4 regions of the Pseudonocardia sp. NPDC046786 genome follow, and region 3 is predicted to be linked to each of the others. Evidence: riboswitches for the same ligand, from Rfam matches in the RefSeq annotation. Region 3 holds a riboswitch; each other region holds the start of a gene.
The links. Region 3 has a riboswitch for cobalamin ahead of cobN (cobaltochelatase subunit CobN). Riboswitches for the same ligand answer to the same signal wherever they lie in the genome.
Positions count from the first base shown of each region.

Region 1: linked by a shared signal. The riboswitch ahead of ABZ881_RS15870 (ribonucleoside-diphosphate reductase subunit alpha) and the one ahead of cobN (cobaltochelatase subunit CobN) in region 3 are both predicted to bind cobalamin.
Region 2: linked by a shared signal. The riboswitch ahead of metE (5-methyltetrahydropteroyltriglutamate--homocysteine S-methyltransferase) and the one ahead of cobN (cobaltochelatase subunit CobN) in region 3 are both predicted to bind cobalamin.
Region 4: linked by a shared signal. The riboswitch ahead of ABZ881_RS05240 (hypothetical protein) and the one ahead of cobN (cobaltochelatase subunit CobN) in region 3 are both predicted to bind cobalamin.

Region 1 covers NZ_JBEYYF010000011.1:90,084-97,889, reverse strand. The annotation lists gene ABZ881_RS15870 (ribonucleoside-diphosphate reductase subunit alpha) at 1-2,845, opposite strand, end outside; cobalamin riboswitch at 2,959-3,163, opposite strand; gene ABZ881_RS15865 (ABC transporter substrate-binding protein) at 3,346-4,350, shown strand; gene ABZ881_RS15860 (iron ABC transporter permease) at 4,347-5,342, shown strand; gene ABZ881_RS15855 (iron chelate uptake ABC transporter family permease subunit) at 5,339-6,376, shown strand; gene ABZ881_RS15850 (ABC transporter ATP-binding protein) at 6,373-7,182, shown strand; gene ABZ881_RS15845 (MFS transporter) at 7,145-7,806, opposite strand, start outside.
Region 2 covers NZ_JBEYYF010000011.1:142,179-149,984, reverse strand. The annotation lists gene ABZ881_RS16100 (ABC transporter permease) at 1-785, shown strand, start outside; gene ABZ881_RS16095 (hypothetical protein) at 804-1,409, opposite strand; gene ABZ881_RS16090 (VWA domain-containing protein) at 1,528-3,069, opposite strand; gene ABZ881_RS16085 (MoxR family ATPase) at 3,079-4,338, opposite strand; gene mdo (NDMA-dependent methanol dehydrogenase) at 4,472-5,764, opposite strand; cobalamin riboswitch at 6,024-6,189, shown strand; gene metE (5-methyltetrahydropteroyltriglutamate--homocysteine S-methyltransferase) at 6,380-7,806, shown strand, end outside.
Region 3 covers NZ_JBEYYF010000007.1:202,338-210,143, forward strand. The annotation lists gene cobN (cobaltochelatase subunit CobN) at 1-3,631, opposite strand, end outside; cobalamin riboswitch at 3,705-3,851, opposite strand; gene ABZ881_RS11530 (hypothetical protein) at 3,954-4,727, opposite strand; gene ABZ881_RS11535 (C40 family peptidase) at 5,042-6,034, shown strand; gene ABZ881_RS11540 (precorrin-3B synthase) at 6,117-7,295, shown strand; gene ABZ881_RS11545 (precorrin-8X methylmutase) at 7,292-7,806, shown strand, end outside.
Region 4 covers NZ_JBEYYF010000003.1:291,346-299,151, reverse strand. The annotation lists gene cobO (cob(I)yrinic acid a,c-diamide adenosyltransferase) at 1-593, shown strand, start outside; gene ABZ881_RS05270 (cobyrinate a,c-diamide synthase) at 590-1,960, shown strand; partial or broken gene ABZ881_RS05265 (cobalamin biosynthesis protein) at 1,957-2,352, shown strand; gene cobA (uroporphyrinogen-III C-methyltransferase) at 2,843-4,063, shown strand; partial or broken gene ABZ881_RS05255 (TetR family transcriptional regulator) at 4,091-4,273, shown strand; gene ABZ881_RS05250 (hypothetical protein) at 4,313-4,693, shown strand; gene ABZ881_RS05245 (hypothetical protein) at 4,924-5,397, shown strand; cobalamin riboswitch at 5,371-5,567, shown strand; gene ABZ881_RS05240 (hypothetical protein) at 5,605-5,988, shown strand; gene ABZ881_RS05235 (DNA polymerase IV) at 6,098-7,603, opposite strand; gene ABZ881_RS05230 (4'-phosphopantetheinyl transferase superfamily protein) at 7,600-7,806, opposite strand, start outside.

The DNA of each region.
Region 1 (7,806 bases), on a different contig from region 3:
CGAGATCGAGCTCCATCCCGGCGATGCCGGAGCCGGCCGGGGTGCCGCTGGCCGCCGGGCCGCTGCCCGCCGGGTTCCCGCCACTGCCGGTCGGCACCCCGGTGAGCCGCCCGTCGGTGCCCTTGAGGGTGGACTTCTCCACCGACGTCGCGGCCCGGGTCCGCAGGTAGTAGGTGGTCTTGCAGCCGCTGCGCCAGGCCAGCCGGTACAGCTCGTCGAGCTTGCGCCCGCTCGGACCGGCCAGGTACAGGTTCAGCGACTGCGCCTGGTCGAGCCACTTCTGCCGGCGCGACGCGGCCGCGATCAGCCAGCGCGGCTCGATCTCGAACGCGGTGGCGTACAGCTCCTTGAGGTCGGCCGGCACCCGGTCGATCTCGGCCAGCGAGCCGTCGAAGTACTTGAGGTCGGCGACCATCACCTCGTCCCACAGGCCACGCTGCTTGAGGTCACGGACCAGGTGCGGGTTCACCACGGTGAAGTCGCCGGACATGTTGGACTTCACGTACAGGTTCAGGTGGATCGGCTCGATCGACTGGGCGACCCCGCAGATGTTCGAGATCGTCGCGGTCGGGGCGATCGCCAGCACGTTGGAGTTGCGCATGCCCTGGGTACGGACCGTCTCGCGCAGCGTGTCCCAGTCGAGGGTGGTGGAGCGGTCGACGTCGAACTCGCCCTCCTCGCGGGCGGCGGCGAGCAGCTCCAGCGAGTCGATCGGCAGGATCCCCCGGCTCCACAGCGAGCCGTCGAAGGAGGCGTAGCGGCCACGCTCGGCGGCCAGATCCGACGACGCCGCGATCGCGTGGAAGCTGAGCGCCTCGGCGCTGCGATCGGCGAACTCGACGGCGGCGTCGCTGCCCGGCGCGATCCGCTGGAGGAACAGCGCGTCGGAGAAGCCCATCATCCCCAGGCCGACCGGGCGGTGCCGCAGGTTGGACCGGCGGGCCTCCGGGATCGTGTAGAAGTTGATGTCCACGACGTTGTCCAGCATGCGGACCGCCGTGGTCACCGTGCGCTGCAGCTTGTCCGTGTCGAGCCCGTCGGGCCCGATGTGCGCGGCCAGGTTGACCGAGCCGAGGTTGCAGACCGCGACCTCGCCGTCGGCTCCGGCCTGGGTGTTCAGGGTGATCTCGGTGCACAGGTTCGACGAGTGCACCACGCCGGCGTGCTGCTGCGGGCTGCGCAGGTTGCACGGGTCCTTGAAGGTGATCCACGGGTGCCCGGTCTCGAACAGCATGGTCAGCATCCGGCGCCACAGGTCGACCGCGCGCACCGTGCGGTGCACCCGGATCTCGCCGCGCTCGGCGGCCTGCTCGTACTCGCGGTAGCGCAGGGGGAACGCGGTGCCGTAGAGATCGTGCAGGTCGGGGACCTCGTCCGGGGAGAACAGCGTCCAGGAACCGTCGGCCTGCACCCGGCGCAGGAACTCGTCGGGCACCCAGTTCGCGGTGTTCATGTCGTGCGTGCGGCGCCGGTCGTCGCCGGTGTTCTTGCGCAGGTCGAGGAACTCCTCGATGTCGACGTGCCAGGTCTCCAGGTAGGCGCACGCCGCGCCCTTGCGCTTGCCGCCCTGGTTGACCGCGACGGCGGTGTCCCCGGCGATCTTGAGGAACGGCACGACACCCTGCGAGACACCGTTGGTGCCCCGGATGTGCGCGCCGAGGCCGCGGACCGGGGTCCAGTCGTTGCCCAGGCCGCCGGAGTACTTCGCGAGCAGCGCGTTGTTCCGGTAGCCGCCGAAGATCGAGTCCAGGTCGTCGTCGACGGTGGTGAGGAAGCACGACGACAGCTGCGCCCTGGTGGTGCCCGAGTTGAACAGCGTCGGGGTGGACGCCATGAAGTCGAAGCTGGACAGCAGCTCGTAGAACTCGATCGCGCGCGCCTCGCGGTCGACCTCCCGGATCGCCAGGCCCATCGCGACCCGCAGGAAGAACGCCTGCGGCAGCTCGAACCGGGTGCCGCGCTCGTGCAGGAAGTAGCGGTCGTAGAGGGTCTGCAGGCCGAGGAAGCCGATCTCGGTGTCCCGCTCGGGACGGATCGCGGCGGTGACCCGGTCCAGGTCGAACGTGGCGAGCTCCGGATCGACCAGCCCGATGTCGATCGCGCGGCTCAGGTAGTCCTTGGTGTACGTGGCGTAGCGCTGCGCCATCGTGGCCTGGTCGGGCGTCTCCCGGGTGCCGGACAGGTGCGAGACGGCCTCGGCGCGCAGCCGGTCGAGCAGCAGCCGGGACGCCACCAGCGAGTAGTCCGGCTCCCGCTCGACCAGCGTGCGGGCGGCCATGACGAGCGCCTGGGCCAGTTCGTCGGCGGTGATGCCGTCGTAGACGGTGCGGTCCAGCTCGGCGAGCACCGGCTCCCGGCTCACGTCCTCGATCCCGGCCAGCGCCTCGGCGAGCACGGTCTCGACGCGGTCGCGGTCCAGCGGGACCCGGCTGCCGTCGGGCTGGGTGACGTGCACGGTCGGCAGATCGGTGGTGGCGGTCTCGGGTCCGGTGTCCCGGGCCTGCGCGTGCTGCTCACGGTAGAGCACGTAGGAGCGGGCGACCTTGTGGTGCTCGCCGCGCATCAGGGCCAGCTCGACCTGGTCCTGGATCTGTTCGACGTGCACGCCGGGCACGGGATGCCGGGCCAGTGCCGCGACGACCTGATCGGTCAGCTCGCCGACGAGATGGTGCAGCCGTGACGACGCCGACGCGGACCCGCCCTCGACGGCCAGGAACGCCTTGGTCATCGCCACCGAGATCTTGCCGGCGTCGAACGTGGTCTCGGAGCCGTCACGCCGGATCACCCGCAGGCCGGGCGGGGCTGTGCCGTGCGCGGATGCAGGGGGAGCGGTGCTTGCGGTCACGGGTCTCTCTCCTCGCGAGTCGCCGTCGGTCCGTGACCCGCGCGAGGAGGCGACGACGGTCCGGGACCGCCGCACCCTGGCGCCCTCCCGCGAGGCCCGGAGCTGCGCACGCCGGCGGCGGGCGCACCGGTGGCAGGTCTTCGGACTCACGGGCGTCGTGCACGCTCCTACTGGCCGTCGCTTCCCGGGATCGCTCCCAGTGCTCGTTGACGGCGGTCGTTCCCGTTCACCGCTGCGGGGCAGTCCCGGATTCGCACCGGGTTCCCTGTTGTCTCACCGGCCCAGGCGGGCCGGTGAACCACCAGCGAACCGGACACTACATCTTGGGGCCGCCGCCGTTCGAGACCCCAAGGAGTCGGTGTGTGCGACGAATCGTCACCGCCGGTGAACGGTGCAGGTCGGCCCCGGCGGGTCGCCGCGAGAGGCTCGTGCCGGCCACTCGGACCGGTGATGATCGTCCCCCTTTCGGGGGCTAGATGAAAATGACTACTGTTTCTGACATGAGAATTCGACGGATCCTCCCGCTCGTCCCGGCGCTCGCGCTGCTCGCGGTGCTCGCCGGATGCGGAGCCGCCGGGCCGGGTACCGATCCGGCCGCCGGGGAGCGGCCCGCGCCGCGGATCGAGCGCGCCGCGGCACCGCTGGAGCCCGCCGGCACCGTCACCGACCCGAACGGCACCGAGCTGTCGCTGCCCACCCCGCCGGAGCGGATCGTCTGCATCACCGGGCTGTGCGACGACATGCTCGTCGAGCTCGGCATCGCCCCGGCCGGTACCTCGACGCCCGCGCTGCTCGCGAACCCGGTGCTGCTCGGCGAGGCGGCGGCCGCGCAGGTTCCGACCGTCGCGGGCAGCTTCGGCAGCGAGGACGTCGAGTCGATCGCCGCCCTGGATCCGGACCTGGTGATCGGGCTCGGCGGGGTGCACGATCCGCTGCGCTCCGCGATCGAGCAGTTCGCGCCGCTGTGGACGGTCGAGCCGTCGACCTGGCAGGACTCGGTCGGCTACCTGCGGGCGCTCGGGGCGCTGACCGGCCGGACCGCGGAGGCGGTGGCGGCCGAGGAGCGGTTCCGCGGCATCCTCGCCGACGCGGTCGACACCACCCGGGAGACCGGGCAGGCCGACCGGACGGTCGTGCTGATGTACGGCAGCGCCGACACGATCGGCGTCGACACCACCGCATCGGTCAACGGCGACCTGCTCGCCCAGCTCTACGACTACCCGTTCGCACCGCGCAGCGCGGACGTCGAGTCCGGGTCGGCCTACAACGTCGAGGAGATCCTGGCCGGGCAGCCCGACGTCGTACTGGCCTTCTCACTGCTGTTCTCCGCCGAGGACCGCACGCTGACCGACCAGCTCGCCGACAACCCGGTCTGGCAGCAGGTCCCGGCCGTGCAGCAGGGTGCGGTGCACGAGATGGACCCGCGACTGTGGGGCAGCGGGCGCGGCACCCGCAGCCTGGGCGCGATCGTCGAGCAGTCGCTGGCCGTGGTGCCGGGCAGGTGAGGATCGCGCTCCTGGTGGCCGCCGGGACCGCGCTCGTGGTCGCCACGCTGTGCCTGGGCACGCCGTCGGTGCCGCCGTGGCAGTTGCCGGCGGTGCTCGGGTCCGGTTCCGGGATCGAGCACGTCGTGGTCACCGAGCTGCGCGCGCCCCGGCTCGTCCTGGGCGCGCTCGCCGGGATCGCGCTCGGGACCGCGGGGATGCTGCTGCAGGACGCGCTGCGCAACCCGCTCGCCGTCCCCGAGCTGCTCGGGGTCTCCTCCGGCGCGGCGGCCGCGGTGGCGATCACGATCGTGACCGGTGCCGCGATGCCGTTCTCGCCGCTGCTGCCCGCGATCGCCGGTGCCGCGACCGGGGCGCTGCTCACCCTGCTCGCGGTGCGCGGGGCCGTCGGACCGGCCGCCGTGCTGCTGATCGGGGCCGGGGTGAGCGCGGCGTTGCAGGCGCTGCTGCTCACCGCGGTCGCGCTCACCGGCTCGCAGGAGCAGGGGGTGCTCGTCCGCTACCTGCTCGGTTCGCTCACCGGCACCACCTGGCCGACGGTCGCGACGGTGCTGCCCGGGCTCGCGATCGGGCTCGGGCTCGCGGTGCTCGCGCTGCCGGCGCTGGGCCTGCTGCGGCTCGGCGACGGCACCGCATCGGTGCTCGGGCTGCGTACCGCGACCGCCCGGATCGGGGTGCTGGCGGTGGCATGCCTGCTGGTGGCCGCGGTCGTCGGCCCGTGCGGCCCGGTGGCGTGGGTCGGTTTCCTGGCGCCGCAGCTGGTACTCCGGTTCCGTCCGGCGGCCGCACCGCTCACCCGGCTGGTCGCCTGCGCGGGAACCGGGGCGGTGCTCGTCGTGGCCGCGGACCTGCCGGCCCGGACCGTGCTGTACCCGGTGGAGCTGCCGGTGGGCGGGCTGACCGCGGTGGTCGCCGTCGTGCTGGGGGGGCTGCTCCTGGCCGGACGCCGGCGTCCCCGGCCCGCCGATCCGGTGCAGGTGGGGCCGTCGTGACGGCACTGCTGCGGCTGCTGCTGCTCACCGCCGGTGCCGCCGTCGCCGGGACGGCCGGCCTGCTGGTCGGCACCGCGGTGTCCCCGATGGACGCGGTGTCTGCGCTCGCCGGGATCGGCGATCCGTCGGCCCGCGAGCTGGTCATCGGCCTCCGGATGCCCCGGGTGCTGGTCGGATTCGCCGCGGGCGCCTGCTTCGGTGTCGCCGGTGTGGTGCTCCAGTCGGTGCTGCGCAATCCGCTGGCCTCGCCGGAGGTCACCGGGGTCGGCTCCGGCGCGGTGCTGGGCGCGGTCGCGGCGACCCTGGCCGGCGGTGCGGTCGCCGGCCCGATCGGGGTGCTCGCCGTCGCCGTGCTCGGCGGGACGCTCGGCGGCGGTGTGCTGTGGCTGCTCGCCGGCCGGGCAGCCGGTCCGGGCACCGCCGATCCGCTGCGGCTGGCGGTGTCCGGCGTGGTCGTCTCGGCGGTGCTCGCCGGTGGGACGCTGCTGCTGCTCACCGCCCGGCCGCAGCTGGCCGGGTCGCTGGTGCGCTGGCTGGTGGGGTCGCTCAACGGCCGCGGCTGGGAGCACTGGAGCGCGGTCTGGCCGGTCGCGCTGGTCGTGCTCGTCGCGGCGGCGCTGCTCGCGCCGGTACTGGCCCTGCTCGCCGTCGACGACGACCACGCCTGCGGTGTCGGGCTCGCGGTCGGGCCGTGGCGCAGCGTCGTCGTGCTGGTCGCGGTGCTGGCGACGGCCGGCGCGGTGGCCGTCGCCGGGGCGCTGGCCTTCGTCGGGCTGCTCGCCCCGCACCTGGCGCGGGCGGTGCTCGGCCTGGCCGGTGCGGACCCGCGCCTGCTGGTGCCGGGCGCCGCGCTGGCCGGTGCGGCGACCGTCGCCGCCGCCGACGTCGTCGCGCAGGCGGTGACCGCGCTCGCCCCCACCGGGGACCGTCCGCTGGGGATGCCGACCGGGGCCGTCACCGCGGTCGCCGGTGCGGTGGTGTTGATCGTGCTGGTGCGCCGCAGCTCGCGTGCGGTGCTGGGAGGGGAGTCGTGAACGAACCGTTGCTGGCGAGCGGCGTGCGGGTCGCGTTCGACGGGCGCACCGTGCTCGACGGCGTCGATCTCGGGGTGCGCGGCGGACAGTGGACGTCGCTGGTCGGTCGCAACGGCTGCGGCAAGACCACCCTGCTGCGGGTGCTCGCCGGACTGCACCGGCCCGACGGCGGCACAGTGTCGGCCGGTGGCCGGGACCTGGCCACGCTGTCCCGCCGCGAGACCGCGCGCCGGATCGCGGTGCTGCCCCAGTCGATGCCGCCGCTGGGCGGGGTGACGGTGCGGGCACTCGTCGCGCAGGGCCGCTACGCCGTGCGCGGCCCGCTCGGGATGCTCGGTGGTGGCGCCGACGCCGTCACCACCGAGGCGCTGCGTGCCACCGGCACGCTGGCCTGGGCCGACGTCCCGGTCGAGCTCCTCTCCGGCGGGGAGCGGCAGCGGGTCCGGCTCGCGCTGGCACTCGCCCAGGACGCGCCGGTGCTGCTGCTCGACGAACCGACCACCTACCTCGACGTCCGTCACCAGCTGGAGGTGCTGGACCTGGTCCGCGAGCTGCAGCGCGAGCGCGGCCTGACCGTCGTCGCGGTGCTGCACGACCTGGCGCAGGCCGCGCGCTGTGCGGACCGGGTGATCGCACTGCGCGAGGGCCGGGTGCACGCCGACGGCACCCCGGAGGAGGTCGTCGACGCCGGCCTGCTGGCCGAGGTGTTCGGGGTCCGCGGCGGGGTCTCCCGTCGGGAGGGCCGGCTGACCTGCCACTACCTCGACGTCACGACGCCCGGGCCGCGGTCCGCAGCGCCGGGCTGAGCCAGGCGAGCGCCACCCCGGCGGCGAGCACGGCGGCACCGGCCAGCAGCCCGGCCCGGGGCCCGCCGACGACGGCCACGGTGCCGGCCAGCGCCGCGCCGGCCGGGGTGCCGACACCCCAGGACAGCATCCGGGCGGTGGTGCTGACCCGGGCCCTGGCGTGCGGCGGGCACACCTGCTGGCGGTAGGTGACGGCGTTGAGCACGACGGTCGAGTAGGCGCAGCCGAACGCGACCGCGGCGAGCAGCGCCGGGATCCAGTGCGTCGCGGCGCCCACCAGCAGTGAGCAGAGCAGCGAGACGGGCAGCGCGGTGAGCGCCAGCCGGGCCCCGCCGTGCCGCCCGGTCAGCCGCGGGACCAGCCGGGACGCGAGCAGCCCGCCGATCCCCCAGCAGGCGAACAGCAGCCCCAGCCGGGGATCGCCGGACGGCGCGATACCGAGGACGGTGTCGGCCCACGGCACCGCCATCGCGGCCCAGGCGCCACCGGCGACCGCCTGCGTGGTCCCGACCAGGGTGAGCGTGCGGATGGTGCGGTGCTGCCACAGGATCGTCAGCCCCTCACCGACGTCGGCCCGGATCCGGGTGCGCGGACCCGGCCGCCGGACCGACAGTGCGCCGGCGA
Region 2 (7,806 bases), on a different contig from region 3:
CGGCCCCGGCCCGCCCGGACCGGCCCGGCACCTCCGGCCGCGCCGCGCGGCTGGTCGCGCCCCTGACCGGGACCGCCGTCGCCGTCGTGCTGTGGTGGCTGGTGACCACGCCGCTGGCCGCACCGGACAGCATGCTGCGGGCGTTCGCACCGCAGCACGCGGTGCCCGCGATCGGCGCGCTCGCCGCCGACGGGGTGCTGTGGGAGGACATCGCGACCAGCCTGTGGCGGCTGCTTCTCGGCCTGCTGGTGGCCGGGGTGCTGGGCGTCGCGATCGGGCTGGCGGTGGGCTCGTCGGCGCTGCTGGAACAGGGCACCCGCCCGGTGTTCCAGTTCCTGCGGATGGTCTCCCCGCTGGCCTGGGCGCCGGTCGCGATCGGGGTGTTCGGGATCGGGCACCGGCCGGTGGTCTTCCTGGTCGCCGCGGCGGCGGTCTGGCCGATCGTGCTCAACGTCGTCGCCGGCGTGCGGGCGGTCGACCCGAAGCTGACCCTGGTCGCCCGCTCGCTCGGCGCGAGCCGCCGGGAGACGCTGGTGACCGTGGTGCTGCCGACCGTCCGGCCGCACCTGCTCACCGGGGTGCGGCTCGCGCTGGGGATCGGCTGGGTGGTGCTGGTGCCGGCGGAGATGCTCGGCGTCACCTCCGGGCTGGGCTACGAGATCCTCAACTCCCGCGACCAGCTCGCCTACGACAAGGTGATGGCGGTGATCCTGGTGATCGGGGCGCTCGGCTACGCCCTCGACGCGGCCGCCCGGCGGCTGCTGGGGGCGCCCGCCACCGGCTGAGCGCCGGCCCGGCCCGGCTCAGGCCGCGGCGTCGTGCGCCGCGACCAGCCGGGCCTTCAGCGCGAGGTCCTTGTTGACCGGGTCGTGCGCGCCGTCCGGGACGGTGCCCGCGGCGACCGCGATCACGTTCATGGTGCCGACCATCCGGCACAGGTGCGCGATGCGGCGCTCGGTCGCGTCGATCGGCGGGAGGCCCTCGACCAGGGCCAGCGTGCGGTCGACCCACATCACCTCGGCGTGCAGCCCGGCCTGCTCCAGCACCACGCGCAGCCGGACGGCGATCTCGTGCCGGGTCAGGCCGTTCCAGCTCTCCAGGGTGCGGGCGTCCAGCGGGAACAGCTTCCCGCGGTCGCGCAGCCAGATCAGCTCCAGGGCGTGCGCCCGGCCGTAGGCGCAGTAGACGCAGCCGTTCGCCAGCGAGATGGTGAGCCCGGCGAGATGGGTCCGGACCGGCCCGAGCACCCGCAGCGTGACCAGGAAGCGCGGGAAGTTCAGCGCGAACCAGCGCAGCGCCGGCCCGTTGCCCATGGTCGTCACCATCGCCGGGATCACGCCCGGCATGTATCCCCACATCGCGGTACACATGCGCGCGAGCAGGCGGACCACCAGCCCACCGTCACCCATCGCCGGACGCTCCTTCACAGGGGGGACGACCGACTGTACCTCCGCGGGAACGGAACGTGATGATGAATCGGTCGAACGGCCTAGAGCGCACCCGGTGCGCACCCGGTGCGGCCCCGGGTCAGCGACCGATCAGCTCGCCCGCCATCTCGTTCGTCGTCGTCTCCAGGCCGGACAGGTCCCGGACCACCCGGACCCGGTCGCAGAACTCGGCGTAGGCGGGCAGGTCGCAGCGGCCCAGCCCCCATGAGTAGCGCGGCTCGGGGGTCAGCCAGATCGTCTCCCGGGCGCGGCGGGTGATCTCGACGAACGCCTCGGTGTTCGGGTCGTTGCCGTTGCCCCGCCCGTCGCCGAGCACCAGCACGGTGGTCCGCCGGGTGACGGCCGAGCCGTGGTCCTCCAGGAACTGGCCGAACGCCAGGCCGTAGTTCGAGTTGGCGTCGACGTCGAGCTGGTCCCCGCCGAAGATCAGCCCGAGGGCGTGCTCCACCGGATGGTCGGCGAACAGGTCGGTCACCTCGACCAGATCGGCCACGAACGCGAACGAGCGCACCTGACCGAACAGGTCCTGCAGGCCGTGCACCAGGTGCAGGGTGAACCGGGCGGTGGCCCGGACCGACAGCGACACGTCGGCGAGCACCACCAGCCGCGGCTTGTCCTCCTGCCGGGCGACGGTGACCGGGGCGAACGGCACCCCGTCGTAGCGCATGTTGCGGCGCATCGTCCGGGCCGAGTCGATCCGGCCGCGCGGCGACACCCGGCGCCGGTGGGTCAGCGCGCCGTGCAGCGACTTGGCGAGCCGGCGCAGCGAGTCCTCCAGCTGCATCCGCTCGGTCTCCGACGCCCGGTCGACCTCGGCGACGCGTTCGGCGTCGTCGTGTCCCTCGACGATCCGCTGCTCGATCTCCAGCAGCTTCTCCAGGTGCGCCTTGAGCAGCTCGGGCAGGTTCTCCAGCACCCCGGCCAGCCGGCGGCGCAGCGCGGCGGCGTCGTCCTCGGTGCCCTGCGCCTCCTCGGCGAGCCGGTCCTCCTCCGAGGTCAGCCAGCCGAGCAGCGCGTCCTGCTGGGCGACCGAGAGATCGGCGTCGACCTTGGTGCCCTGGGCCTGCGAGATGTCACCGGGCAGGCCGCCGCCGGAGAACCGGTCGGTCTCGATCTGCACCCGCTGCCCGTCGGCGACGTCACCGGCCTGCTCCTTGGACAGCACGATCTCGTCGGTCATCGACGCCATGTCGATCTTGTTGGCCTCCTGGTGCAGGTTGTACTGCTCGGCCAGGTCCTCGGGATCGAAGAAGTCCCGGATGTCGGCGGGGGTGCCGTGGTCGTGGCCCTCCTGCGGGGTCTCCGACGGTTCCTCGGACAGCGTGAAGTTCTCCAGCGGCGTGTCGTCGCTCATGTCGCCGTGGCCGTGCCCGTGGCCGTGGCCGGTGTCCGACTCGCCGACCTTGACCAGGGCGAAGAACAGGTCGAAGACCTCGTCGTAGGTGGCCTCGTCGCGCCGGTCCTTCACCAGCGCGACGCGCAGCGCCTCCTTCAGCACGGACCGGTCGGCCAGCACCCCGGGCTGGGCGGCGCAGGCCATCGCGTCGAGCGCCTCCGAGACCGAGATGCGGACCGCCCGGATCCGCAGCAGCCGGACGAAGCGGTGGATGCTCGCCTCCACGTCGCGGCCTCAGATCGGGCGCTTGCGGGCGCCGAACGAGCGGGCCCCCTGGCCGGGGGTGACGGAACGCAGCGGCGGCGCGGACCGCCCGGCCGCGGCCTTGTTGCCGTAACCGTCGGCGTGCCGGCCGGGCTGGTCCTTGGCGGCGCGGCGGGCCCGCCCGTCGACGTCGCCGTCGTCCGGCCCGTCGCCGGGACGGCGGCCGGGGCCGGCGTCGGGCGCGTGGTCCGCGTCGTGCGAGTGGTCCCCGTCGTGCCCGTGGCCGTGCCCGTGGCCGTGGCCGTGGCCCGGCTCGGTGACGACGGCGTTCGGGTCGACCAGGTTCGGGATCGCGTCGAGCGCCTTGCGGACGTCCTTGTCGTACTTCACGACGACCGAGACGGTGTCCGACAGGACCTGCGAGTTCAGCTCCTCGACGCCCAGCACGGCCAGCGTGCGCGCCCAGTCGATCGTCTCCGAGATCGACGGCGCCTTGCGCAGCTCCAGCTCGCGCAGCCCGCGGACCACGCCCACGAGTTCCTCCGCCAGCTGATCGGCGAGCCCGGTCTTCTTCGACCGCACGATCTCCAGCTCGCGCTGGGCCGAGGGGTAGTCGAGGAACAGGTGCAGGCAGCGGCGCTTCAGCGCGGCCGCGAGGTCCCGGGTGTTGTTCGAGGTCAGCAGCACGTAGGGGCGGTGCTTCGCGAGGAACGTCCCGACCTCGGGCACCGAGATCTGGTACTCGCCCAGGGTCTCCAGCAGCACCGCCTCGAGCGCCTCGTCGGCCCGGTCGACCTCGTCGATCAGCAGCACGCACGGCTGCTCGGACCGGATGGCCTCGAGCAGCGGGCGCGGCGCCAGGAACCGCTCGGAGAAGAAGACGCTCTCCTGCGAACCGATCCGGTCGACGGCCGACGCCAGGTCCGGCGCGTCCTCGACGACCTGCCCGATCTTCTCGCGCAGGATCTGGGTGTACATGAGCTGCTTGCCGTAGTCCCACTCGTAGAGGGCCTTGGTCTCGTCCTGGCCCTCGTAGCACTGCAGCCGCAGCAGCCGGCGCCCGGTGGCCAGCGCGAGCATCTTCGCCAGCTCGGTCTTGCCGACGCCGGCGGGCCCCTCCAGCAGCAGCGGCTTGTCCAGCCGGGTGAGCAGGAAGACCGTGGTCGCGAGCCGGGTGTCGGCGATGTAGCCCTGCTCGCGCAGGGTCTCCACGACCTCGTCGACGGACTCGAACGGCGCCGTGTTCGGGACGGGGCTCTCAGCGCTCGTGGAGCCGGGAACGGGAGTCACGCTGGGAATCTCCTTCACAGGCCGCACCGGAGGTGGGTGCGGCGGGCCGCGCAGCCGACGGGCCCACCCGTGGCGAGTATGACCTCGCACGGAGTGGGCCCGCAGGCGCGAACGGGTCGGGCTGATCGGACGATCAGGTGAGCAGGTCGTCCAGGTCGCCGTTGATGGAGTGCTCGACGACCGGGCGGACGGTCTCGAAGGTGCACTCCTTCGGGTTGCCCGGGGTGCAGGCGTCACCCAGGACGTGGTTGGTGATCCGGTCGACGTCCGCCGCGTCGCCGATGATGGTCGGCGCGTTCTCGTAGAACTTGGTCGGGCCGACCCCGAGCCGGTTCTTCGAGTAGGTGTCCTGCTTGACATCGGCGAACTTCTCCGGGATGCCCACGTCGCGCAGCAGCCGGATGGACGCGGCGAGCGCGGCGTCGGCGGCCTGCGGCTTGGTCATGCCGCTGGTGTCGATGCCCATCGCCTCGGCGATGTCGGCGAACCGCTCGTAGGCGACCGGCATGTTGAACGCCCACACCCGCGGCAGCGCGATGGCGTTGTTCAGGCCGTGGTGGGTGTCGTAGAAGGCCGACACCGCGTGCGAGATCGAGTGGATGATCCCCAGGCCACCGGAGTTGAACGCCTGCGCGGCGATGTACTGCGCGTACATCATGCCCTCGCGGCCGGCCAGGTCCTGGCCGTTCCACACGGCCTGGCGCAGGCTCTGCGAGGTCAGCTTGATGGCGTGCAGCGCGTTGCCCAGCGACGGCTGGAAGTTCAGCCGGGACACGTAGGGCTCGGAGGCGTGCGCGAGCACGTCGAAGCCGCACTGCGCGGTGTAGTCGATCGGGCAGTCGTAATAGAGCACCGGGTCGTCGATCGCCAGGGTGGTGACCGAGGCGTCGTCGAACGCGACGTACTTGTGCGGGTTGTCCGGGTCCGTCGTGGTGTCGGTGATCACGTACGCCCAGGAGGTCTCGGAGCCGGTGCCGGCCGTCGTCGAGACCGCGATGTGCGGCGGGTTCGCCGGGTTCTCGGACTTGTTGAAGCCCTCGAACTCGTTGACGTTGCGGCCGTCGTGGGCGACCGAGACGCGCGCGCCCTTGCAGGCGTCGTGCGAGGAGCCGCCGCCGATGGAGACGAACGAGTCGCACTTGTTCTGCTGGTAGAGGCCCACAGCGTCCATGACGTTGTAGTCCTTGGGGTTCGACTCGACCTGGTCGTACACGACGACCTCGAGGCCGTGGTACTTCATCGACTCGACGATCTTGTGGACGATGTCGGTGCCGCGCAGGCCGGACGTCATGACCAGGGTCTTCTTGAAGCCCAGCTTGAGGGCCTCCGGGCCGATGAGCTCGTGCGAGCCGGGACCCAGCAGCGCCCTGGGGAACGGGTGGAACTCCTTGATGGGGAACGGCTTGAGCAGCTCGTCTACCTGCATGTCAGCCCTTTCTGCGGCAGGCGGATGGGTCGAGCCGCACGCTAGGACCGGTTGTGGCCCCGGGCACAGAGGTGATCGCGATTACTCCTCGGCAGACCAGGCAGGAAACCCGTCTGAACGGAGGGGTGCAGGGATAGGTCGCCCTCGACCCCGAGCGGGGAGGGCGAACGTGTTGCCAGAGTATGGCAACAGTGAGGAGAAGGCAACAGTCCGCCGATCGCGTCCGGTGGGTTATGGTCGGTCCGCCGACGGTTCGTGCCGGTCCCCGCGGGGGCCGGCACGGGACAACAGGGAACCCGGTGTGAATCCGGGACTGCCCCGCAGCGGTGAGTGGGAACGACAGTCGTCATCAGCACTGGGAACCGACCCGGGAAGCGACGGCCGGTAGGCACGAGCACGGCGCCCACGAGTCCGAATACCTGCCGCCGGTGCGCGCGCCGACCGGCGTGCGCGGATCCGTGGCCTCGAGGGAGGGCCCAGCGGACGACCGGGTGACCACCGTGCCCGCCGGCGCCATCGCGCGTCCGGTGCGGGCCCGCCCGGACCGTGCCGTCGTGCCCCTCTCCGGCGGTGACGGGTCCTCCACCGCGCTCGCGAGGAGAGAGGGCTGTGACCATGGCGAAACCTGTGTCATCCGTGTCCACCACCGGCAGCACCGTGCTGGGGTACCCCAGGATCGGGCCGCACCGGGAGCTGAAGCGCGCGACCGAGGCGTTCTGGGCCGGCCGGTCCGACGTCTCCGCGCTGCACGAGGTGGCGGCCGGTCTGCGCCGCGACACCTGGACCACGCTGCGGGACGCGGGACTGGACCAGGTCCCCGGCAACACGTTCTCGTTCTACGACCACGTCCTGGACACCGCGCTCGCCGTCGGCGCCGTCCCGGAGCGCTTCGCCGGCATCACCGACCCGCTGCAGCGGATGTTCGCGATGGCCCGCGGCCGCACCGGCGCGCCGGCCTGCGAGATGACCAAGTGGTTCGACACGAACTACCACTACCTGGTGCCCGAGATCGGCCCGGAGACCCGGCTCGCGCCCGGCTCGCGCACGGCGCTCGAGGAGTTCCGGGAGGCGCTGCGCTCCGGCGTCGTGACCCGCCCGGTGCTGGTCGGCCCGGTGACCCTGCTGCTGCTCTCGAAGCCCGCCGAGGGTGCGCCCGAGGGGTTCCGGCCGCTGGACCTGCTCGGCCCGCTGGTCGAGGTCTACCGGGACCTGCTCGCCGAGCTGGCCGACGCCGGTGCCGAGTGGGTGCAGCTGGACGAGCCGGCGTTCGCCGCGGACCGCTCCGAGGACGAGATCGCCGCGCTGCGCCGGGCCTACGACCGGCTCGCGGCCGCGCCGCGCCGGCCGAAGATCCTGGTCGCGTCCTACTTCGGCGAGCTCGGCCCGGCGCTGCCGGTGCTCGCCTCGACCGCGGTCGAGGGGCTGGCGCTGGACCTGGTCGCCGGCGCGTCCGACCTGGACGGGATCGACGGCGTCGAGGGGATCGGCGGCAAGCTGGTGCTGGCCGGTGTCGTCGACGGCCGGAACGTGTGGCGGACCGACCTGGACGCCGCGCTGGTCACGGCCTCGCGGCTGGTCGGCGTCGCGGGCCGGGTGGAGATCTCGACGTCGTGCTCGCTGCTGCACGTCCCCTACGACCTGTCGGTGGAGACGTCGCTGCCCGCCGACGTCGTCGACATGCTCGCCTTCGCCCGGCAGAAGGTCGACGAGGTGGTGCTGCTCGGCCGGGCGCTGCACGGGGGCCGGGCCGCGGTCGCGGCCGAGTTCGACGCCGCACGGGAGACCCGGGAGCGGGTCGCGGCGGCCGCTCGGCGGGACGCGACGGTCCGGTCCCGGCTGGCCGAGCTGGGTGCCGACCACTACCGGCGCGGCGCGGCCGACGTGCGGGCGAAGGTGCAGCGCGAGGCGCTGGGCCTGCCCGACGTCCCGACCACCACGATCGGCTCGTTCCCGCAGACCACCGAGATCCGCAAGGACCGGGCGGCCCACCGGGCCGGCCGGATCGACGATGCCGAGTACACCGGGCGGATGCGCGGGGAGAT
Region 3 (7,806 bases):
CCTGCCGCAGCGCGTCCAGCGTGGACGCCTCCGGCGACTCCCACAGCCCCCGGTCGACGGCCTCCAGCAGCCGCTCCGCCATCCCGTGCAGCGCCCACGGATTGGACTCGGTCAGGAACTTGCGGTTGTCCGGGTCCAGCACGTACCCCGCGGTCAGCGTCTCGTACTGCCAGTCGGCGATGACACCGGTGGTGGCGTCCCAGCCGAACAGGTAGTCGACCGTCGCCGCCATCTCGAACGCGCCCTTGTACCCGTGCCTGCGCATCGCGGCGATCCAGCGCGGATTGACCACCCGGGCCCGGAACACCCGGGCGGTCTCCTCGTGCAGGGTGCGGGTGCGGACGGCCTCGGGGCGGGTCGAGTCGCCGACGTAGGCCTCCGGCGAGCTGCCGGTCAGCGCGCGGACGGTCGCGACCATGCCGCCGTGGTACTGGTAGTAGTCGTCGGAGTCGGCGATGTCGTGCTCGCGGGTGTCGATGTTCTTCGCCGCCACCGCGATCCGCCGGTAGGCGTTCTCCATGTCGTCCCGGGCGGGCACGCCGTCCAGGCCGCGGCCGTAGGCGTAGCCGCCCCAGGTCGAGTAGACCTCGGCGAGATCGGCGTCGCCGCGCCAGTCGCGCGAGTCGACCAGCTGCAGCAGCCCGGCGCCGTAGGTGCCCGGCTTGGACCCGAAGATCCGGGTGCGGGCCCGGCGGTCGTCGCCGTGCCGCTCGCGGTCGGCGAGCACGTGCGCGCGGACGAAGTTCTGCTCCGGCGTCTCGTCCAGCTCGGCGACCAGCTTCACCGCGTCGTCGAGCAGGGCCAGGACGTGCGGGAACGCGTCCCGGAAGAACCCGGAGATGCGGACGGTGACGTCGACCCGGGGGCGGCCCAGCTCGTCGAGCCCGATCACCTCGAGATCGCGGACCCGGCGCGACGCGTCGTCCCACACCGGGCGGACGCCGAGCAGCGCGAACACCTCGGCGACGTCGTCGCCGGAGGTCCGCATCGCGCTGGTCCCCCACACCGACAGGCCGACCGAGCGCGGGTACTCGCCGTGGTCGGCGCGGTAGCGCTCGACCAGCGACTCGGCCATCGCCTGCCCGGTCTCCCAGGCCAGCTTCGACGGGACGGCCTTCGGGTCGACCGAGTAGAAGTTCCGGCCGGTCGGCAGCACGTTCACCAGTCCGCGAAGCGGCGAGCCGGACGGGCCGGCCGGGATGAAGCCGCCGTCCAGGGCGTGCAGCACCCGGTCCAGCTCGTGCGCGGTGGCGTCCAGCCGGGGCACCACCTCGACGGCGGCGAAGCGCAGCACCGCACGCACCGCGCCGTCGTCGACGCCGGGGAGTGCCGCCGCCGCAGCGGGCCGGACGGCCGGACCGGCAGTACCGGCGGTACCGCCAGTACCGCAGTGCTCGGCGGCGACGTCGTCGACCGCTCCCGGATCCCAGTCCCGGGCCTCCATCCCGGCGACCAGCGCGCGGGCGACGGTCTCGACGGCGTCCGTTCGGGCACCGGTCTCGGAGCCGTCCTCGACCAGCCCGAGCGCCTGCCGCAGCCCGGGCACGGACTGCTCGCCGCCCCACATCTGCCGGGCCCGCAGCACGGCGAGCACCAGGTCGATCCGCTGCTCACCGGCCGGGGCGAGAGCCAGCACGTGCAGGCCGTCCCGGATCTGCACGTCCTTGATCTCGCAGAGCCAGCCGTCGACGTGCATCAGCATGTCGTCGAAGACGTCCTCGTCCGGGCGCTCCTCCAGGCCCAGGTCGTGGTGCATCTTCGCGGCCGTCATCAGCGTCCAGATCTGCTGGCGGATCGCGGGCAGCTTCGCCGGGTCGAGCGCGGAGATGTTGGCGTGCTCGTCGAGCAGCTGCTCCAGCCGGGCGATATCGCCGTAGCTCTCGGCCCGGGCCATCGGCGGGATGAGGTGGTCGACCAGGGTGGCGTGCGCCCGGCGCTTGGCCTGGGTGCCCTCCCCCGGGTCGTTCACCAGGAACGGGTAGATCAGCGGCAGGTCGCCGAGCACGGCGTCGGTGCCGCAGGACGCCGACATGCCCAGTGTCTTGCCCGGCAGCCACTCCAGGTTCCCGTGCTTGCCGATGTGCACGATCGCGTGCGCGCCGAACCCGCCGTCGGACTCCGGCGCCGCCAGCCAGCGGTACGCGGCCAGGTAGTGGTGCGACGGCGGCAGGTCCGGATCGTGGTAGATCGCGACCGGGTTCTCCCCGAACCCGCGCGGCGGCTGCACGATCAGCGTGACGTTCCCGCTGCGCAGCGCGGCGACGACGATGTGGTCGTCGTGCACGTACAGCTCGCCCGGCGGCTCGCCCCAGTGCTCGACGACGCCGTCGCGGAGGTCCTGCGGAAGCGTGCCGAACCAGCTGCGGTAGGTCGAGGCGGAGATCCGGATCGGGTTCCCGGCGAGCTTCTCCTCGGTGAGCCAGTCCGGGTCCTGCCCGCCGGCCTCGATCAGCGCGTGCATCAGCGCGTCGCCGTCGCCTGCCTCGACACCCGGGAACCCGCCGGTCTCGTACCCGGCGGCGGCCATCGTGCGCAGCAGCGCGACCGTCGAGGCCGGGGTGTCCAGACCGACCGCGTTCCCGATCCGGGCGTGCTTGGTCGGGTACGCCGACAGCATCAGCACGATCTTCTTGTCGGCGTTCGGGATCCGGCCGAGGTTGGCGTGGTTGACCGCGATCCCGGCGACCCGGGCGGCCCGCTCGGGGTCCGGGACGTAGACGGACAGGCCGTCGTCGTCGGTCTCCTTGAACGAGAACGGGACGGTGATCAGCCGGCCGTCGAACTCGGGGACGGCGACCTGGGTGGCGACGTCGAGCGGGGACAGGCCGTCGTCGTTGGACTCCCAGGTCTCCCGGGACGAGGTCAGGCACAGGCCCTGCAGGATCGGGACGTCGAGCGCGGCCAGCTCGGTGACGTCCCACTCCTCGTCCTCGCCGCCGGCCTGCGCGGACGCCGGCTTGGTGCCGCCCGCGGCGAGCACGGTGACGACCATCGCGTCGGCGCCACGCAGCCGCTCCAGCAGCCCGGCCGGGGCCTGGCGCAGCGAGGCGCACCAGATCGGCAGCGGTGTCGCGCCCTTCGCGGAGATCGCGTCGCAGAGCGCCTCGACGTAGGCGGTGTTCCCGGCCAGGAACTGCGCCCGGTAGAAGAGCACCGCCACGGTGGGTCCGGTCCCGATCCCGGTGCCGGTGCCGGTGCCGGTGTCGGGGCGGTCCAGCACGCCCCACTCGGGCAGCTCCACCGGCGGCGCGAAGCCCTCGCCGGTGAGCAGCACCGTGTCGGACAGGAACGCGTGCAGCTGCCGCAGGTTCTCGGTGCCGCCCTGCGCGAGGTAGGTGTGCGCCTCGGCGGCGACGCCGGCGGGCACGGTGGAGAGCTCCATCATCTCCGCGTCCGGCGCCATCTCACCGCCCAGGCAGACCAGCGGCGTGGACCGGGCCCGCAGCAGGTCCAGGCCCTCCTCGAAGTAGCGGTAGCCGCCGAGCACCCGGACGACGACGACGTCGGCCGCGTCGGCCATCGCGGCCAGCTCGTCGAGCAGCACCCGGTTCGGGTTGGCGAGGCGGTAGTCCGCCCCGCCGGCGCGGGCGGAGAGCAGGTCGGTGTCCGAGGTGGACAGGAGCAGGATCACCGGGCGGTCCCGGTGCGGGGCGTGCGGGCGCGCGTCATCGGCGTACCTTCCTCGGGATCCTCGTCCCGGACGGAGGTGGCGCGGCGGATGGGGCCAGTGTCTGGCTGCCCCGGCGGTCCACGAGGGTCCGCAGGGATCACAGTGGCGGGACCGCGCCGGACTCGCACCGGCTTCCTGATCCCACCCGCCGTCTTCGGTTGTCCGATCACCTTCCGCAACGGGCCGGTCCCCCGTCAAGGAACCGTGCACCGCCGTGGCGCTCGGCACGGGTGCCGCCGGTCACCCCGGCCGTCGTGGCGGGCGCCGCTGGAGGCCGGTCTGCTCACCCGGACAGGAGATCGCCCTGCGGGATCGGTCGTGGGCCGATCCCCTCCGGCAGGGCGGTCGATGGGGCGTCCAGCCAGAACACGTGCCGGCCCCCGCTCGAGACCGTGACCCCGTACCGGTCGGTGTCGGGTGAGCCGAGCTGCCGCCAGATCCCGGCGAGCGTCTCGACGCGGCCCCACAGCCGACGGGGCCCACCCTGGGCGACGGTGGAGGCGTCGTCGGTGAGCTGCGCCCAGGAGCCGTCGCCGGAGTAGAGAGACCGGACTCCGGTCATGAGCATCTCGACCTCGGGCAGGTCGATCCCGACGAGGGTGCGCAGAACTGGCCGGTCCAGCTCGTCGGGATGGTCCGCGACGTCGCGGACCGTGGTGCGCTCGTCGTGGGCCCGGACGTGCGGCCCGGCCGCGGGGTCGCGCAGCGGATGGTCCGGATCGGGGCGCATCCACATGAAGTGTCCGGGACGGCCGGTGAACCGACCCGACACGTGCTCGGGGTCGCTCCTGTCGAGCACGATGAGCCCGCTGCTGGACTCGCTGCGCAGGTCGACCACGATCCGGCCGCCGTCGGCGAGCTGGGACACCCACGCACCGGGGACCCGGGGCGCGCCGCAGGTGGCGATGATGCGGTCGGACGGCGCCCCATGCGGGACCCCGACGGCGCCGTCACCGGTCACCACCGTCGGGCGCAGACCTGCTGCAGCGAGGCGCTCGCGGGCGGTCGCGGCCGGGTCGGGGTGCAGCTCGACGGTGGTGACCCGCTCGGCGCCCACCAGCCCGCGCAGAGGATCGCGGCGTCGTAGCCGGTGGCCGTGCCGATCTCCAGGACGCGGGCAGCAGGGCCATCGCTCCACCCTCTCGCGCTCCCGCGCCGAACAGCGGGATCGCCGCATCATCGCGCCGAGCGACGACGACCGCGGAGGTTCCGGCGGATCTGCGCCGGACGCGCCCGGGGTTCCGGCCGCCCCGGGGAGGACTCGCCGCCCGCTGACCCCGTCGGGGGACTCCCCGGTGCGCCTGCTTGCCCGGACCCGTACCCCGGTCGACGCTCTCCCGGCACGACCCACCTCCACCGGCGGGAGCCACCGTGACCCGACGCATCCTCACCGTGCTGCTCGGCACGGTGCTGGTCACGGCGCTCACCCTGCCCGCGGCGCAGGCGGCGGTGCCGGACGTCCTCGCCGATCGGGCGTACATCGGCGTCTCGGTCGCCACCGTGTGGACCTCCCCCACCAGCCCCCGGGAGATGGACCGCTCCGCCGTCGCCGCGCCGGCCGACCCGGCAGCCTGGCTCGGTTCGATGACCGCCGCCGACCGGCGCGAGCTGACCACCGCGTCCCGCACCCAGACCCAGGTCCTCTACGGCGCCCCGGTGCAGGTGCTGGAGCGCCGGGACGACTGGACCCGGGTCGCGGTCCCCGGCCAGCCCAGCGCGAAGTACGACCGCGGCTATCCGGGCTGGATCCCGTCCGCCCAGCTCACCACCGGTGTCGCGTTCGCCGGGCTCACCGCGGCGCTGCCCGCGGGCACCGTCGACGAGGTCGCCACCACCTGGCTCTACGCCGAGGAGACGCGCACCGAGCGGCTCCGCGAGATCAGCGCGGGCACCCGGCTGCCGGTGCTCTCCGGCGACTCCGGCGGCGTGCAGGTGTCGCTGCCCGGCGGCGGCACCGCCTGGATCGACGCGGCGCACCTGCGGATCGGCGGGCCGGGACCGGCGACCGGAGAGGACCTGGTCGGCACCGCGCGGCTGTTCCTGGACCGGCCCTACCTGTGGGGCGGCCGCTCCGGGTTCGCGCCGGACTGCTCCGGGCTGACCGGGCTGGTGCACGAGCTGCACGGGATCACGATCGGCCGGGACGCGTCCGACCAGGCGATCGGCGGCCGGGCCGTCGGGAAGGACGACCTGCGGCCCGGCGACCTGCTGTTCTGGAACTCGCCCGCCACCCACGTCGCGATCTACGCGGGCGACGGGCAGATGATCGAGGCGTTCGACGCGTCCACCCCGGTGCGGGTCACCCCGGTCCGGTTCGACGACAGCTACGCCGGGGCGCGCAGGCACCTGCCCGACCCGGCCTGACCTGGTCCGCGCCCGGCGTGTGACCGATGCCGCCGCCCCGCGCGGGCGCCCCGCGGGTCCCGGTGTGCCTACAGTGACCGGCGTGCCGACGACCGCCCGTACCCGCGCCGACGCCTGCCCGGGCGTCGTGTCGCCGCATCTCGCGGCGGACGGCGCGCTGGCCAGGGTCCGGCTGCCCGGCGGCGTGGCCCCCGCGCCGGCGCTGCGCGCGGTCGGGGCGCTCGCCGCCCGGGCCGGTGACGGATCGGTGCACCTCACCTCGCGCGGGAACCTGCAGCTGCGCGGCCTCGATCCGGCCGATCCGCGGCCGGTCCGGGAGCTCGCCGAGGCCGGGCTGCTGCCCTCGACCACCCACGAGCGGGTCCGGAACATCCTGGCCTCGCCGCTGTCCGGGATCACCGGCGGACTCGCCGACGTGCGCGGGCTGGCCGCCGCGCTGGACCGCGGGCTGTGCGCCCGGCCGGGGCTCGCCCGGCTGTCCGGCCGGTTCCTGTTCGCCCTCGACGACGGCCGCGGCGACGTCGCCGGCGAGCGGCCCGACCTGTGCTGGCGGGCCACCTCCCCGGACGACGGCGAGCTCGTCGTCGCCGGGACCGGGACCGGCCTGGTCAGCCCCCGGGCCGGCGCCCCCGCCCTGCTGCTGGACGCCGCGCAGGCGTTCCTGACCCTGGACACCGGCACCTGGCGCACCGCCGAGCTCCACGACGCCCCCGACCGGATCGCCGCGCTGCTGGGAACCGGCGGCCGAGCGTTGCGAGATGGCTCCGGCGACGACCATCTCGCAACGCTCGACGGCGCACCGCCCGGCGTCGGGGACCTCGGCGGCGGCGCGGTGGGGGTGGCCCCGGTGCTCGGGGAGCTGTCCGCCGGGCAGCTGGAGGTGCTCGCCGACACCGCACCGGAGCTGGTGGTGACGCCGTGGCGGACGCTGGTCCTCCCCCACCCGGTGCCCGGCGCCGCCGCCCGGCTGGGCGCGGCCGGGCTGGTGACCGATCCGGACCATCCCGCGCTGCGGGTCAGCGCCTGCGCCGGCACCCCCGGCTGCGCGAAGTCGCTCGCCGACGTCCGGGGCGACGCCCGGGCGCTGATCCGGCGCGGCCCCGGGCGGCCGGTGCACGTCGTCGGCTGCGCCCGGCGCTGCGGTGCCCCGCACACCCCGCACGCCGACGCCGTCGCCACCGGGCCCGGCACCTACCTGATCGACGGCGCGCCCGGCGCGCTCACCGCCCCACCGCACGACCGACCGAGGAGCACCCGCTGAGCGGCCACGACTACATCACCGACGGCGCCGAGATCTACCGGCGCTCGTTCGCGACGATCCGCGCCGAGGCCGACCTGACCGGCCTGCCACCCGGGATGGCCGACGTCGCGGTGCGGATGATCCACGCCTGCGGCCAGGTCGACCTGACCACCGGCATCGCCGCCTCGGACGGCCTGGTCGACGCCGCCCGGCGGGCGCTGAAGGGGGGCGCGCCGATCCTGTGCGACGCGATGATGGTCGCCTCCGGGGTGACCGCGGCCCGGCTCCCGGCCGGCAACGAGGTGCTCTGCCTGGTCCGCGACCCGCGCGTGCCGGAGCTGGCGCAGCGGATCGGCAACACCCGCTCGGCGGCCGCGCTGGAGCTGCTCGCCGACCGGTTCGACGGCGCCGTCGTCGCCGTCGGCAACGCCCCGACCGCGCTGTTCCACCTGCTCGACCTGATCGACCGGGGCGCGCCGCGGCCGGCCGCCGTGATCGGCATCCCGGTCGGGTTCATCGGCGCCGCCGAGTC
Region 4 (7,806 bases), on a different contig from region 3:
TCACCCCCGCAGACGGGCTGACCACCCGGCAGCGCCGCAACCGGCCGCTGCTGGTCGTGCACACCGGCGTCATGAAGGGGAAGTCGACGGCCGCGTTCGGGATGGCCCTGCGTGGCTGGAACCAGGGCTGGTCGATCGGGGTCTTCCAGTTCGTGAAGTCGGCGAAGTGGAAGGTCGGCGAGGAAGAGGCGTTCCGCGCGCTCGGCCGGGTGCACGACGAGACCGGGGAGGGCGGCCCCGTCGAATGGCACAAGATGGGCTCGGGCTGGTCCTGGTCGCGCAAGCAGGGCTCGGAGACCGACCACGCCGAGGACGCCCGCGAGGGCTGGGCCGAGATCCGCCGCCGGCTGCGCGACGAGCGGCACGGCCTCTACGTGCTCGACGAGTTCACCTACCCGCTGAAGTGGGGCTGGATCGACGTCGACGAGGTGGTCGCCGAGCTGACCGACCGGCCCGGGCACCAGCACGTGATCATCACCGGCCGGGACGCGCCGCAGGCACTCGTCGACGCCGCCGACCTGGTGATGGAGACGACGAAGGTCAAGCACCCGATGGACGCCGGCCAGAAGGGGCAGCGAGGGATCGAGTGGTGACCGCGCGCGCCCTGGTGGTCGCGGCACCGTCGTCGGGGAGCGGGAAGACGACCGTCTCCACCGGCCTGATGGCCGCGCTGCGCCGCCGGGGCACCCGGGTCGCGCCGTTCAAGGTCGGCCCGGACTACATCGATCCCGGCTACCACACGCTGGCGGCGGGACGGCCGGGCCGCAATCTCGACGTCGTGCTGCAGGGCGCGGAACGGCTCGCCCCGCTGGCCCGGCACGGCTCCCGGGACGCCGACGTGGCCGTCGTCGAGGGGGTGATGGGCCTGTTCGACGGCCGCATCCCGGACGGCTCCGGTTCGACGGCGCAGGTCGCCGCCGCGCTGGGCGTGCCGGTCGTGCTGGTGGTGGACGTCCGCGGGCAGTCCCGGTCGCTGGCCGCGCTGCTGCACGGCTTCCGGTCGTTCGATCCGTCGGTCACGGTCGCCGGGGTGATCCTGAACCGGGTCGGCTCGGCGCGGCACGAGGAGGTGCTGCGCGCCGCCGCCGACGAGATCGGGCTGCCGGTGCTCGGCGCGGTGCCGCGGCGGGCCGAGCTCGCCGTGCCCTCCCGGCATCTCGGTCTGGTCACCGCCGCGGAGCACGGTGCCGCCGCGACCGCCGCCGTGGACGCGATGGCGGAGCTGGTCGCGGCGCACGTCGATCTCGACGCGGTGCTCGCCCTCGCCCGGCCGCTGCCCGACGGCCCGCTCTGGGACCCGGACGCCGAGATCGCCGCCGCCCTCGCAGTCCGGGACGCTGCCCGGCCGGTGGGGGTGGCCTCGGGTGTTGCCCGGCCGGTGGTCGCGGTGGCCGGCGGCCCGGCGTTCGGGTTCGGCTACGCCGAGCACGTCGAGCTGCTCGCCGCCGCCGGGGCGCAGGTCGTGGTCGTCGATCCGCTGCGTGATCCGGACCTGCCGGACGGGACGTCGGCGCTCGTGCTGCCCGGCGGCTTCCCGGAAGAGCACGTCGGCGCGCTGGGGGAGAACCGCTCGCTGCGGGCGGCGGTGGCCCGGCTGGCCGCGTCCGGCGCACCGGTGCACGCCGAGTGCGGCGGGCTGCTCTACCTGTGCCGGGACCTCGACGGCACTCCCATGTGCGGGGTGCTCGACGCCTCGGCCGCGATGACCGACCGGCTCACTCTCGGCTACCGGGACGCGGTGGCGGTGTCGGCGTCGCCGCTGTTCGACGCCGGGGCGCGGGTGGGGGCGCACGAGTTCCACCGCTGCGCGGTCACCCCGCGGGCAGGTGCGGAACCCGCCTGGGCGTGGCGCGGCGGGGAGCCGGAGGGCCACGTGGCCCGCGGCGTGCACGCCTCCTTCCTGCACACCCATCCGGCGGGCAACCCCGACGCCGTTGCCCGCCTGGTCGCCGGCGCATGATCACCGGTTCTGGAGCGGAACGCCCGCGAGGTGGAGATCCGGCTCCACAACCGGTGATCACCGTGGGGGTGGGGATGCGGCCGGGGGTGACGGCCGCTGCGGTGCAGGGGCTGCTGCGCCGGGTGGCGGCGGAGCACGGCCTGGAGCTTGGTCCCGCCGTCGTCGCGACGCTGGACCGGCGGATCGCCGAGCCGGGGCTGCTGCAGGCCGTCACGCCGCGCATCCCGCGCGGTTTCACCGCCGAGCAGCTCGCCCGGGTTCCGGTGCCGACCCCCAGCGATCTGGTCGCCGCCGCCACCGGGACGCCCGCGGTCGCCGAGGCCGCGGCGCTGCTGGCGGCCGGCCCCGGCGCGGTGCTGCTGGTGCCCAAGACCGCGGGCCGGGGAGTGACCGTGGCGGTCGCACGGTCCCCGGCCCCCCGAGCCGCTCCTGCCTCGAATCCCGCGCCGCCCCTGGATCCGTTCACGCCCTCGCCCCCGGCGCCGCCACCTGCCCGGCCCTCCTCCCCCCCCCCGGCACCCGGCCTCGCCCCGCCAGCCGCACGGGTTCGCTGCGTTCGCACGGGATCCGATGCCGTGCGAACGCAGCCATCCCGTGCGAATCGTGGCCAGGGCGGTGGCGGTGGCCGGGTGCGGCTGCGCGCCGCGTGCCGTGGCCCGTGCCCGCGCGGCTGCCGGGGCCGGGGCTGGGGCGGGGTATGGGTGGTCCGGTGTGGGTTTGGCCTCCGCGGGGCCTGCCGAGGGCGTCCGGCTCGTTATCCTCGACCGCCGCCGCACGGGAGCCGGGGTTCACCGGACCGGGCACGCACCGCCGGGGCGGGCACGGGGCACCGGGGACGGGCCGCCGGGGGATGGGCACGGAGCGCCCGGGAGAGGATCGTCGTTGAGCGCGCAGCACGAGCAGTACCTGGTCGGTCTGGACCTGTCCGGCCGGCGCGTCGTCGTGGTCGGCGGGGGGCAGGTCGCCCAGCGCCGGGTCGCCCGGCTGATCGCGGCCGGGGCGCTGGTCGAGGTGGTGTCGCCCGAGGTCACCCCGGCCGTCGAGGGCATGGTGTCGGCCGGTGAGATCACCTGGACCGCCCGCCGCTACGCCGAGGGTGACCTGGCAGGCGCCTGGTACGCGATCGCCGCGACCGACGACGCGGCGGTGAACGGGGCGGTCACCGCGGAGGCGGAGCGGGACCGGGTGTTCTGCGTCCGCGCCGACGACGGGGCCCGGGGCACCGCGGTCACCCCGGCCACCGGCGCGCACGACGGGCTGACCGTCGGCGTGCTGGCCCGGGGCGCGCACCGGCGTTCGGCGGCGGTCCGCACCGCGCTGGTCGAGGCGCTGCAGTCCGGCGTCGTCGACGAGAGCGCGGAGCCCCCGCAGCCGGGTGTCGCGCTGGTCGGCGGCGGCCCCGGCGATCCGGAGCTGATCACCGTCCGCGGGCGGCGGCTGCTGTCCCGGGCCCAGGTCGTCGTCACCGACCGGCTCGGCCCGCGCGACCTGATGGACGAGTTCCCGCCGGACGTCGAGGTCATCGACGCCTCGAAGATTCCGTACGGCCGGGCGATGACCCAGGAGAAGATCAACGAGCTGCTGGTGGAGCATGCCAGGGCCGGGAAGTTCGTGGTGCGGCTCAAGGGCGGCGACCCGTTCGTCTACGGCCGCGGGTTCGAGGAGGTGCAGGCGTGCGCCGCTGCCGGGGTGCCGGTCACCGTCGTCCCGGGCATCACCAGCGCGTTCGCCGCGCCCGCCGTCGCCGGGACACCGGTGACGCACCGCGGGGTGGCGCACGAGATCGTCGTCGTCTCCGGGCACGTCGCGCCGGAGGACCCGCGCAGCCTCACCGACTGGACGGCGCTCGGCCGGATGACCGGCACCATCGTGCTGATGATGGCGGTGGAGCGGCTCGGCCGGTTCGCCGAGGTCCTCGTCGAGCACGGCCGCGACCCGGCGACCCCGGTGCTGATCGTGCAGGACGGCACCACCCGGATCCAGCGGACCGTGCGGGCGACCCTGGCGACGGCCGCCGAGGTCGCCGCCGCGGAGGAGGTCAGCCCGCCCGCGATCGTGGTGATCGGCCCGGTCGCCGGGCTGGAGGCCCCCGTCGGACCGTGACGCCGGTCCTCCACCCGCAGGCTCGCCGACGCCGCCGCGCTGCGGATGGGCCCCGACGTCGATCCGCAGCTCCCGGTGCTGATCGCCTCGATGGCGATGGCCGCCGTCCGCACCGGCATGGAGAACTGGGCGCGCTCGACCGACGCCGGCGACTCCCCGTTGCCCCACGTGGAGCGCGCGGTCGCGCTACTCCGGACGGTGTTCAGCTGAGCGGAGACCCCCACATGTCCCAGTCCACCCGCGCTGGCCGTGCTCGCCCTGATCGACACCGGGACCGGCTACTCCACCGGGCTGCTGCCCGCACTGATCGTGTCCGGCGTCGGCCAGGGCATGACCTCCAGCACCTCGATGAGCAGCGCCACCCGCGACCTGCCCGCCGACCAGGTCGGGGTCGCCCCGGCCACCACCAACGTCATGCAGCAGCTCGGCGGTTCGCTCGGCACGGCGGCGCTGTCCACCGTCGCCGCGACGGTCGCCGTCGCCGTCGCCGCCGGTGGCGGGGCGGAGGCCACCGTGCAGGGCTGCGCCGCGGCCTTCACGGTCGCGTCCGGGCTGTCCCTGGTGACCGCGCTGGCCTGCCTGTTGGTGATCCCTCCCGGGCGCAGGCCGGCGCCGGAGCCCCGGCCGTGACGACCGTGCCCGGCTCCTCCCGGGTGCTGTGCTTCGGCGACTCCAACACCTACGGGATCGTCCCGGGGAGCGGGCCAGGTACGCCGCCGGCGTGCGCTGGCCGGGGGTGCTGCAGCAGCTGCTCGGCGCCGGTCACGACGTCGTCGAGGAGGGGCTCCCCGGGCGCACCACCGATCTCCAGGACACGATCCTCGGCCGGCCCGGCCGCGCCGGGCTACTTCACCGCCTGCGTGGACAGCCACCTGCCGCTGGACGTGATCGTCCTGATGCTCGGCACGAACGACCTGCGGACCCGCTACGCCCGCACCCCGGACGACGTCGCCCGCGCGCTCGGCCGCTACCTGGACCATCCGGCCGGGTCCGCGGCGACGCTCGGGCTGCCGGCGCCGCGGTTCGTGGTCGTCGCGCCGCCGCCGATGGACGGGACCGCCGAGCGGTTCGTCGCGTCGATGCCCCCCGGGGGCTACGACGCGGCCTCGGCCGCCGCGTCACGACGGCTCGCCGGGCCGCTGCGCGCGCTGGCGGCCGCCGGTGGTCACGCGTTCCTCGATGCGGCCCCGATCACCCGGACCGGGATAGCCGGCTGCCATCTCGATGCGGACTCGCACCGGCGGTTGGCCGGTGCGCTGGTCCCGGTGGTGCGGGACCTCGCCGCCGGGCAGGCGTCACCGTCACTCGTTGTTGACCCCCCGACCGGCTCGTGATGGGCTGACCCGGACGACGGTGCAGGAAGCCGGTGCGAGTCCGGCGCGGTCCCGCCACTGTCACCGGGGAGCGCTCCCCACCCCGCAGGCCACTGCCCGGCGAGGGTGGGAAGGCGGGGGAGCGCGTCGATCCGGGAGCCAGGAGACTGGCCGTCGTCGCAGGAGTTCCCACTGTTGAGGGCGCGGACCCTCGAGGAGGACATTGCGATGAGCGTCGACCCGCTCCCCACCCTGGTCGTTCTCGGCACCGAGCCGGCCGGTGAGTCGGCCGGGCACGGGCTGGAGGGCCTGCTCGCGGACGCCGACACCGTCTTCACGTTCCCCCGCGGGCCGGAGTCGGTGGCCCTGTTCTACGCCGAGGCGTGGCGGGTCGAACGGATCTCCCCGCGCGACGCGGTCGGCCGGATCACCGCCTGGGCCGGCGACCACCCGGCCGGCAACGGGGTGCTGCTGGTGGCGGGCGAGCCCGCCGCTGACGTCGCGCTGGGCGCGGTGCTCGACGGCCTCGCCCGCACCGCACCCGGACTCGGGATCCGGGTCGCCGCGGGCACCCGGGTCGCCCCGCCGCACCGGAGCCCGCTGATCGGCTGAGCGCCGGTCGGCCGAGCCTGGTCAGCAGAGCGCCGGTCGGCCGAGCCCGCTGGTCGGCTGAGCGTTGATCGGCCGGGTCCGCTGATCGGCCGGGCCCGGTCCGGCCGGTTCACCCGGCCGGCCGCCAGCTCAGGAGCGGATCGGCGCGGGTCAGCTGCGGATCGGCGGCGTCCAGCGTGCGGGTGCGGCCCGGCCCGGTCAGCGCGGTCTCGAACCGGACGGTGACCCGGCCGTGCCCGGCGCCCTGTACCCAGCCGTGGCCGTGTTCGGGATGGCCGACGTCGTCGCCGGCCCGCCACGGCCGGTCGTCGCCGGGCGGCTCCCCGGGAGCCGCCCGGCCGGCCGGCTCCTCCCCGGGCACCGCCGGGTGCCCCGCCGGCTCCTCGACCGCCACCGGCGTGCTCATCCGCCCGGCCGCAGCGCCGCTCGGGGCCGCTGTGCCGGGGGCCTCGCCTCCCGGGGCCGCCCTGCCCGGTCCCGTGCCGTCCGGGTCCACCGGGGCCGCGCGCCACCCCTGTGCCGAGGGCACCGCGTCGAACAGGGCCAGCGGCGGCTCCTCGCCGAAGCCCGACACCGACACCCCGAGCAGCCGCACCCCGCCCTCGCCGACCGCGGTGTCGGCGAGCCGGCGGGCCACCGCGACCAGCGTGGCGAGGTCCCGGCTGGGGAACGGTGTCGTCTCCGACCGGGTGTGGGTGACGAAGTCGCCGGTGCGCGCCTTGACGGTGACGGTGCGCGCGGCCCGGCCGTCGGCGACCAGCCTGCGGTGCACCGCCACGCAGATCGACTCGACGGCGGCGTGCACCGCGGACATCGCGGTCAGGTCGGTGTCGAAGGTGGTCTCGGCGCTGATCTGCTTGGCCGCGCCGCGCGGGGCGACCGGCCGGTCGTCGATCCCGCGGGCCAGGCGGTGCAGCTCGGTGCCCATCGCCGTGCCCAGCACCCCGGTGACCTCCCGGCCGTCCATCGCGGCGAGCTGGCCGATCGTCTCGATCCCGATCCGGCGCAGCGCCTCGCCGGACACCGGCCCGATGCCCCACAGCGAGCGCACCGGCAGCGGATCGAGCACGGCGCCCTGCTCGGCGTGCGCGACGACCCGCAGCCCGTCCGGCTTCGCCAGCTCGGAGGCGATCTTGGCGATCTGCTTGCCGGAGCCCGCGCCGACCGAGGCGGGCAGCCCGGTCCGCTCCCGGACCGCCGCGCGCAGCCGGGTGCCGAAGTCCCGCACGGTGTCCGGCGAGGCGCCGGCCAGCGCCGGGGGCTCGATGAACGCCTCGTCCACCGAGACCGGTTCGAGGACCGGCGAGAACTCGGCGAGCACCGCCATCACCTCGTCCGAGACCGCTTTGTACAGCGGGAACCGGGGCGGCAGCACGGTGGCGTGCGGGCAGCGCCGCCGGGCCTGCCCCATCGGCATCGCCGAGCGCGCCCCGAACACCCGCGCCTGGTAGCTGGCGCCCGCGACGACGCCGCGCGGCCCCGCCCCGCCGACCAGCACCGGACGGTCGGCGAGGGTGGGCCGGGTCAGCTGCTCGACGGAGGCGAAGAACGCGTCCATGTCGAGGTGCAGCACCCAGCGCGCCCCGGTCGCGCCCGGCCGGTCCGGCGAGCTCACCCGCCCATGGTGCCCCGGACCACCGACAGGACCGCGTCGCCGTCGGAGACCGTGATCAGCGGCACGTCGGCACCGGCGCCGGCGACGGCTCCGGGATGGTCCGGGTGCGGGGTGTCGATGTCGGCGAGCCACCACGAGCCGGTCGCGTCCGGCCAGTGCAGGACCCGCGCCGGGTCGCCGGGCGCGGACAGCGTGATGGCGTC